Regions from separate parts of the Phytopseudomonas flavescens genome, predicted to be linked through region 2. Evidence: predicted binding sites of a transcription regulator. Region 2 holds the regulator's gene; the other holds the start of a gene.
What was found. Region 2 encodes LexA, which represses DNA repair genes until DNA is damaged. Its sites were predicted from a motif close to CTGTNTNNNNANACAG; they were not measured.

Region 1: the regulator LexA is predicted to act here: its motif matches at 2,520-2,535, upstream of recN (DNA repair protein RecN).

What each region holds. Positions count from the first base shown of each region.
Region 1 covers NZ_JACBYV010000001.1:5,832,457-5,836,357, reverse strand. The annotation lists gene dnaK (molecular chaperone DnaK) at 1-1,715, opposite strand, end outside; gene grpE (nucleotide exchange factor GrpE) at 1,815-2,381, opposite strand; gene recN (DNA repair protein RecN) at 2,559-3,901, shown strand, end outside.
Region 2 covers NZ_JACBYV010000001.1:2,493,678-2,497,578, forward strand. The annotation lists gene FHR27_RS11050 (TetR/AcrR family transcriptional regulator) at 224-928, opposite strand; gene lexA (transcriptional repressor LexA) at 1,192-1,803, shown strand; gene sulA (SOS-induced cell division inhibitor SulA) at 1,814-2,272, shown strand; gene FHR27_RS11065 (hypothetical protein) at 2,356-2,592, opposite strand; gene FHR27_RS11070 (DUF6586 family protein) at 2,705-3,226, opposite strand; gene topA (type I DNA topoisomerase) at 3,281-3,901, opposite strand, start outside.

The DNA.
Region 1 (3,901 bases), 3.3 Mb from region 2:
AGCTCGCCGAGGGCCGTTTCGATGGCCGCTTTCTCATCCGCAGTGGCCTTGTCGCCCGCTTCGGTGAGCATCTTGCGTGTGGCGTGAACCAGCTGGTCGCCCTGGTTACGGGCGGTGGCCAGTTCTTCGAACTTGCGGTCTTCCTCGGCATTGGCCTCGGCGTCACGCACCATGCGCTCGATTTCATCATCGGACAGACCCGAGTTGGCCTTGATCACGATGGACTGGGTCTTGCCGGTCGCCTTGTCTTTCGCACCGACGTGCAGGATGCCGTTGGCATCGATATCGAAGGTCACTTCGATCTGCGGTACGCCACGCGGAGCTGGCGGAATCTCGGCCAGGTCGAACTTGCCCAGGGACTTGTTCTGACCGGCCTGCTTGCGCTCACCCTGCAGCACGTGAATGGTCACCGCGCTCTGGTTGTCGTCGGCGGTGGAGAACACCTGCGACTTCTTGGTCGGGATGGTGGTGTTCTTCTCGATCAGCGCGGTCATCACACCGCCCATGGTTTCGATACCCAGGGTCAGCGGGGAAACGTCCAGCAGCAGCACGTCCTTGACGTCGCCAGCCAGTACCGCGCCCTGAATGGCAGCGCCCATGGCAACGGCTTCGTCCGGGTTGACGTCCTTGCGCGCTTCCTTGCCGAAGAACTCGGTAACCAGCTTCTGCACCAGCGGCATGCGGGTCTGACCGCCGACCAGGATCACGTCGTTGATCGAACCGACGTCGATGCCGGCGTCTTTCAAGGCGATGCGGCACGGCTCGATGGTGCGCTGTACCAGATCTTCGACCAGCGATTCCAGCTTGGCGCGGGAAATCTTCACGTTCAAGTGCTTGGGACCGGTGGCGTCTGCAGTGATGTACGGCAGGTTGACGTCGGTCTGCTGGCTCGAGGACAGCTCGATCTTGGCCTTCTCGGCGGCTTCCTTGAGGCGCTGCATGGCCAGCGGGTCGCCCTTGAGGTTCATGCCGGTTTCTTTCTTGAACTCGTCGACGAGGTAGTCGATCAGGCGGATGTCGAAGTCTTCACCACCGAGGAAGGTGTCACCGTTGGTGGCCAGTACTTCGAACTGGTGCTCGCCGTCGACTTCTGCGATCTCGATCACCGAGACGTCGAAGGTACCGCCGCCCAGGTCATAGACGATCACGGTGTGGTCGCCCTTGGCCTTGTCCATGCCATAGGCCAGCGCAGCCGCGGTAGGCTCGTTGATGATGCGTTTGACGTCCAGACCGGCGATGCGGCCGGCATCCTTGGTTGCCTGGCGCTGGCTGTCGTTGAAGTAGGCCGGAACGGTGATGACCGCTTCGGTGACCGCTTCGCCGAGATAGTCTTCGGCGGTCTTCTTCATCTTCTTGAGAATTTCAGCCGAGATCTGCGGCGGTGCCATCTTCTGGCCATTGACTTCGACCCAGGCGTCACCGTTGTCCGCCTTGGCGATCTTGTACGGGACCATCTGGATGTCTTTCTGTACGACTTCTTCGTCGAAACGACGGCCGATCAGGCGCTTCACCGCATACAGGGTGTTGTGCGGGTTGGTCACGGCCTGACGCTTGGCGGACTGGCCGACCAGGATCTCGCCATCGTTGGCATAAGCGATGATCGACGGCGTGGTACGCGCGCCTTCGGCGTTCTCGATGACCTTGACGTTGCCGTTTTCAAGAATGGAGACGCAGGAGTTGGTGGTCCCCAGGTCGATACCGATAATTTTGCCCATTTCACTCTCCCGAAACTTTGATATATCCGCAGCGCTGTCGTGACCGCTGCGGTAGCACTAATACGCTTGACTTAATAAATGGGGGCTCGCCCGCCGATTTCAAGCCTGCTCGTCGATGGACGGCGGTGTCTCGGCCGGTGCCTTGCTGACCACGACCATGGCCGGACGCAGCAGGCGACCGTTGAGCATGTAGCCCTTCTGGAACACCTTGAGCACGCTGTTGGGCTCGACGTTGGTGCTCTCTTGCAGGGCCATGGCCTGATGGTGCTCAGGATTGAACGGCGCACCATGCGGGTCAATGGCTTCCAACTGATGACGCTTGAGGGTATCGAGCAGCAACTTGAGCGTCAGCTCCATGCCCTCGCGCACCGCCTTGATCGATTCGTCATCGGCACTGGACAGCTCGAGACCACGCTCCAGGCTATCGACCACCGGCAACAGGTCGTTGGCGAATTTCTCGAGGGCGAACTTGTGCGCCTTCTCGACATCCTGCTCAGCGCGGCGGCGCACGTTCTGCAGATCGGCAGCCATGCGCAGCGACTGATCCTGCGCAGCCGCCAGTTGCTCTTCGAGCGTTTGCACGCGAGCAGCCAGGTCATCACTCGGCGCAGCGTCATTCGCTTCGGCCTCGGGAGTCTGCGGATCCAGGTTCTGTTCGTCAGCCATGCATTTCTCCTCTGAATAATCGACGAGCCTCAACTCGCGCGTCTGCCGCCTATATAAGGACGATTCGTAGGGTTTCAAGGGGCGCAACCACATCACTGCACGACAGAGGACACAGGATTGCCACTCACAGACAAAACACTGTATAAATAACCAGACAAAATTCTGGGAGGCCACGCCATGTTGGTGCACCTGTCCGTACACAATTACGCCATCGTCGAACACCTCGATCTGGAACTGGATCGCGGAATGAGCGTCATCAGCGGCGAAACCGGCGCTGGCAAATCGATCATGCTCGACGCCCTCGGCCTGACCCTGGGCGATCGCGCGGACAGCGGCGTAGTGAGGCCAGGTGCCGACAAGGCCGACATTCTCGCCAGCTTCGACCTGGGCGACATTCCCGAAGCCCACGACTGGCTCGCCGAGCGCGATCTGGACACCGACGGCCCCTGCATCTTGCGCCGCGTGATCACTGCCGAAGGCCGCTCGCGGGGCTACATCAACGGCACCCCCTGCCCGCTCGGTGACCTCAAGGCGCTGGGCGAGCTGCTGATCGACATCCACAGCCAGCATGAACACCAGTCGCTGCTCAAGGCCGACACCCATCGCCGCCTGCTCGACGAATACGCCAACGCCCAGGAGCTGGCCCGCCAGGTGCACCTGGCCGCACAGCGCTGGAAGCAGACACGCAGCGAACTCGAACGCCTCGCCTCACAGGGCGATGAACAGCGTGCGCGCCATCAACTGCTCAGTTATCAGCTGGAAGAGCTGGAGAACCTTGGGCTAGGCGACAACGAGCTGGAGCAGCTCGAACAGGACCACAAGGCCCTGACCAACGCCGAAGGCTTGCTCGCCGCCTGCCGCCAGGTCATCGAGCAATGCAGCGAGAGCGATGCCGGCAACGTGCTGTCCGCCCTGACCAATAGCCTGAGCCGACTCAGCGGCGTGCAAGGCCAACCGGGCGCGCTCAACGAAGCCGCCAACCTGCTCGCCAGCGCACAGATTCAGGTCGAAGAGGCGGTGGGTGAGTTGAATCGTTTTCTCGACCATTTCGAGGCCGACCCGCAGCGCCAGCAACAACTGGAAGAGCGCCTGGATACCATCTATACACTGGCGCGCAAGCATCGCATTCACCCCAGCGAACTGCCCGCCATGCAGCAGCAGTTGTTCGACGAGCTGGAAGGCCTGAATGCCGATGACCAGGCCACCGAGCGCCTGAGCGAGGAGCTGGCTTCCTATGGCCGACACTATCAGGAGAAGGCTGCCGAACTGAGCGCCCGCCGACACAAAGCGGCAGGCAAACTGAGCAAGGCGGTGGAAAAGGAAATGCAGACACTGGGCATGCCCGGCGGTCGCTTCAGCATTCAACTGCAGGAAAACATCAGCAGCGAACCGAACGCCAATGGTCTCGAGCAGGTGGAGTTTCTGGTCAGTGCCAACCCGGGCCAACCGATCAAGGCACTGGCCAAGGTGGCCTCGGGTGGCGAGCTTTCGCGTATCAGCCTGGCAATCCAGGTGATCAC
Region 2 (3,901 bases):
AGCGGGCACCAGGGAAAGTCTTGCAGCAGCTCTGCGGTTCTGCCTGCATACATGCAGGAACAGCCATGGGACCGCATCGCACGCACAGGTTCCGTATTCGGCGAGCGAGCAGGCACAGCGATTGGCAAACGCTCGCCCGAACCTGGGCGATGCAGGAAGCAGCGACTGACAGGGGCGCTAGCTTAGGGGCAGCGACAAGCCACCGGCAAGCCGGGCAAGGCGATCAGGCCTTGGTGATGGCCGGGCCCTTGCTGCGCGGGATGATCTGCGCGGCGGCCAGACGCTCGTCGGTCACGCCACTTTCGGAGCGCATGCCCGCGGCGAGAAACGGCACCATCAGGCGCATGACCTGCTCGATGGAGGTATCCACGCCGAAGTCGCTTTCGGCCATGGCGCGCAGCGCCTTGATACCGGACATGCTGAACGCCGCGGCGCCGAGCATGAAATGCACACGCCAGAACAGTTCCAGCGGGGGAATGCCAGGCGCGGCCTCGTGCACCAGCAGCATGTAGCGGCGGAACACCTTGCCGTAGACTTCTTCGAGGTATTTGCGCAGATGCCCCTGGCTCTGACTGAACGCCAGGCCAAGCAGGCGCATGAAGATGGACAGGTCGTTGCCACTGCGCGGCTTCACCGCCAGGGTCTGCTCGACCAGCAACTCGAGCAGCTCCTCGAGACTGAAGGTCACTCCGGGCTTGCTCTGGCGCTTGTCGAGCTCACGCTCGAGGCTCGCGCAGAATGGCCCGAGAAAACGCGAGAAGACCGCCTGGATCAGGGCCTTCTTCGAGCCGAAGTGGTAATTGACGGCGGCCAGATTGACCCCAGCCTTGCTGGTGATCAGGCGCAACGACGTCTCGGCGAACCCCTTCTCCGCGAACAATTGTTCCGCGGCATCCAGAATGCGTTCAACGGTTTCCGATTGCGCCATGACATCCATCCGACAAACAAGTGTTTGAAACATACGTTTCAGCGCGCACGCCTGTCAAGTCGCGCAGGCCGTATTCTGGATGCTCAGTCATCATTTGGCGATAGCGTCGCGGCCATCCCGGCCGGGTTTGCACAATGGCCCGCTGAGCATAGCCCGGAACGCCGCCTGGCGGATAACACAGGCGCAACGCACATCAATGGATTGCCAAGCGCCGATTACTGTATATAATCCCAGTCACTGTATAAAAAGACAGAGCCGCCCACATGATCAAGCTGACGCCCCGCCAAGCCGAAATCCTCGCCTTCATCAAGCAGTGCCTGGAAGACAACGGCTACCCGCCGACTCGCGCAGAGATCGCCCAGGCGCTCGGCTTCAAGTCGCCGAACGCTGCCGAGGAACACCTCAAGGCCCTGGCCCGCAAGGGTGCGATCGAGATGACCCCGGGCGCCTCCCGTGGCATCCGCATCCCGGGCTTCGAGCCCAATCAGGTCGAGGAAGAAGGCCTGCCGGTGATCGGTCGGGTCGCTGCCGGTGCGCCGATCCTCGCTCAACAGCATATAGAGGAAGCCTGCCGGATCAACCCGGACTTCTTCCGCCCCAAGGCCGATTACCTGCTGCGAGTGCGCGGCATGAGCATGAAGGACATCGGCATCGTCGACGGTGACCTGCTTGCCGTACACACCACCAGCGAAGCACGCAACGGCCAGGTCGTGGTCGCGCGCATCGATGACGAGGTAACGGTCAAGCGCTTCAAGCGTGAAGGCAACACCGTCTGGTTGCTGGCCGAGAACCCAGAATTCGCCCCGATCGAAGTGAACCTGGAAGAACAGGAGCTGATCATCGAAGGCTTGAGTGTCGGCGTCATACGCCGCTAATGGAGGCTTTATGCAGTTCCCTCAGTCACTGAGCCGTACCCAACTTCCGCTGTTCGATGCCTTTCTGGCCTCGACCCTCGCAGTGGTCGAGCCCGAACCGGTAGCCCAGGAAACCACGTTCAGCGAGGTGTCGCTGAGAGGTGCTGCGGGTAACTGTCTGACACTGCTGGCTCCCATGCTGCGGGAACTGAGCGAGAAGGACGACGAACGCTGGCTGACCCTGATCGCCCCACCGGCCAGCCTGACCCAAAGCTGGCTGCGCGATGCAGGCCTGAACCGTGAGCGGATTCTGCTGTTGCACCCGCGCAACAGCCAGAGCGCCCTGCTACTGGCTCAGGAAGCCTTGAAGCTTGGCCGTAGCCATACGGTAGTGAGCTGGTTGCATCCCCTGCCCCAGCACGCGCGCCAGCAACTGGAAGCGGCAGCACGCCTCGGTCAGGCGCAAAGCCTGAACATCAGCCTGGGCTGATCCGCGGTTACAGAGAAATGATCACAACTGAAGCCTCGCTTTTCTACCTGCTCTCCCTCGAGGGGCGCGGGTAGAAAACCGAATCAGTGCAGGACGCGAGGCTGCTCGTCTTCCTGCTCGAAATCGCCCTCTGCCATTCTGCCGGCCATTTGCACGCCGACATTGAGCATCGCCTTGGCGACTTCCACATGCTGGCCCTGGAGAAAGGCCTTGGCATCTTCGGAGAAGTCCAGCACCACCAGTGCTTCCTCATCATCGGCTCGACGCAGGGCAATACGCCCATCGGGCAGTTCGACGATTTCAAGGAAGGAAGTAGGCATAACTCGGATTCTCCACGAAAGGCCGCGCATTGTAGCAGCCGCTCCGCTCGATCGCTTGGCGAAAAAACCGCCAGGTGCTGAACGGGCTTTCAATCAACGGCAAGCGACACGCTTACCATTCGCTGAGGCCGACGCGAAAACGCTGCGCCAGCGCCTTGAGCTCCTGCCGCCAGCTCTCCAGGGTTTCCCGCTCGAGAACAGGCAACTCCTCATCCAGGCTCACCGCTTCGATCAGCGACGTAGCGCCAGGATCGGCCTTGGCTTCACGTGGTGGACGCGGTGGCTTGAACAGTTGCGCATGGGCCGCCAGCAACTGGCCGAGCCAGGTGTGCGCGTTCTCGGACAGCTCCACCAGCTCGGCAAGCTCCGGGGTCGGTGCAGCCGCCAGGTTCTGGCGATCCAGCAGCAGTTCGGCCCGCGCGGCACCGCTGTTCGGCAAGCGATAGAAGCCGGCGATCTCGTGGCAGAGGCCCAATAGCGCCCCATACAGGTGAAACAGCGTGGCCTCTCGCTCGGCCTGCACCAACGCCTGGGCATTCATCGCCCGGCCCTCTTCAGCCTTGCGCCAGGACTCCAGAGAGAGCCCGGCGTAGAAAATCTTCTGATTGGTGCGGGTATACAGTTCGCCAGCCATATGCACTCTCCAGATAGCCTCAGGCACGCTCCACGAGAGCGTGCCTGGCGCGGATCAACGCTTGTCTTCGACCTTCCACTTGCCGCCGTCGAAGAACGCCTTCCAGCCGGTGGGCTTGCCGTCCACTTCGGTCTGTACGTACTGCTCCTTGGTCTTGCGGCTGTAACGGATGACCGCAGCGCGACCTTCAGGATCCTTGGCCGGCGCATCGATCAGGAAGTGGTACTTCGGATCGATCTCGTCCTTGTGCGGGATCAGTTCGAGCACCAGCGGTGCACGGGTCTCGCGGTTTTTCGGGAACTGGCTGGCAGCCAGGAACAAGCCCGAGGCGCCATCACGCAACACGTAGGTGTCATCGACCTTCTCGCACTTGAGCTCCGGCATCTTCACCGCATCCATCTTGGGTGGCGCGGGCTCGCCGCTGCGCAGCAGCTTGCGGGTGTTCTTGCACTCGCTGTTGGTGCAGCCGAAGAACTTGCCGAAGCGCCCGGTCTTGAGCTGCATCTGGCTGCCGCACTTGTCGCACTCCAGGCTCGGCCCTTCGTAGCCCTTGATGCGGAACTGGCCCTGCTCGATCTCATAACCGGCGCAGTCCGGGTTGTTGCCGCAGATGTGCAGTTTGCGCGTTTCGTCCAGCAGATAGGCATCCATCGCCGTCGCACAGATCGGGCAGCG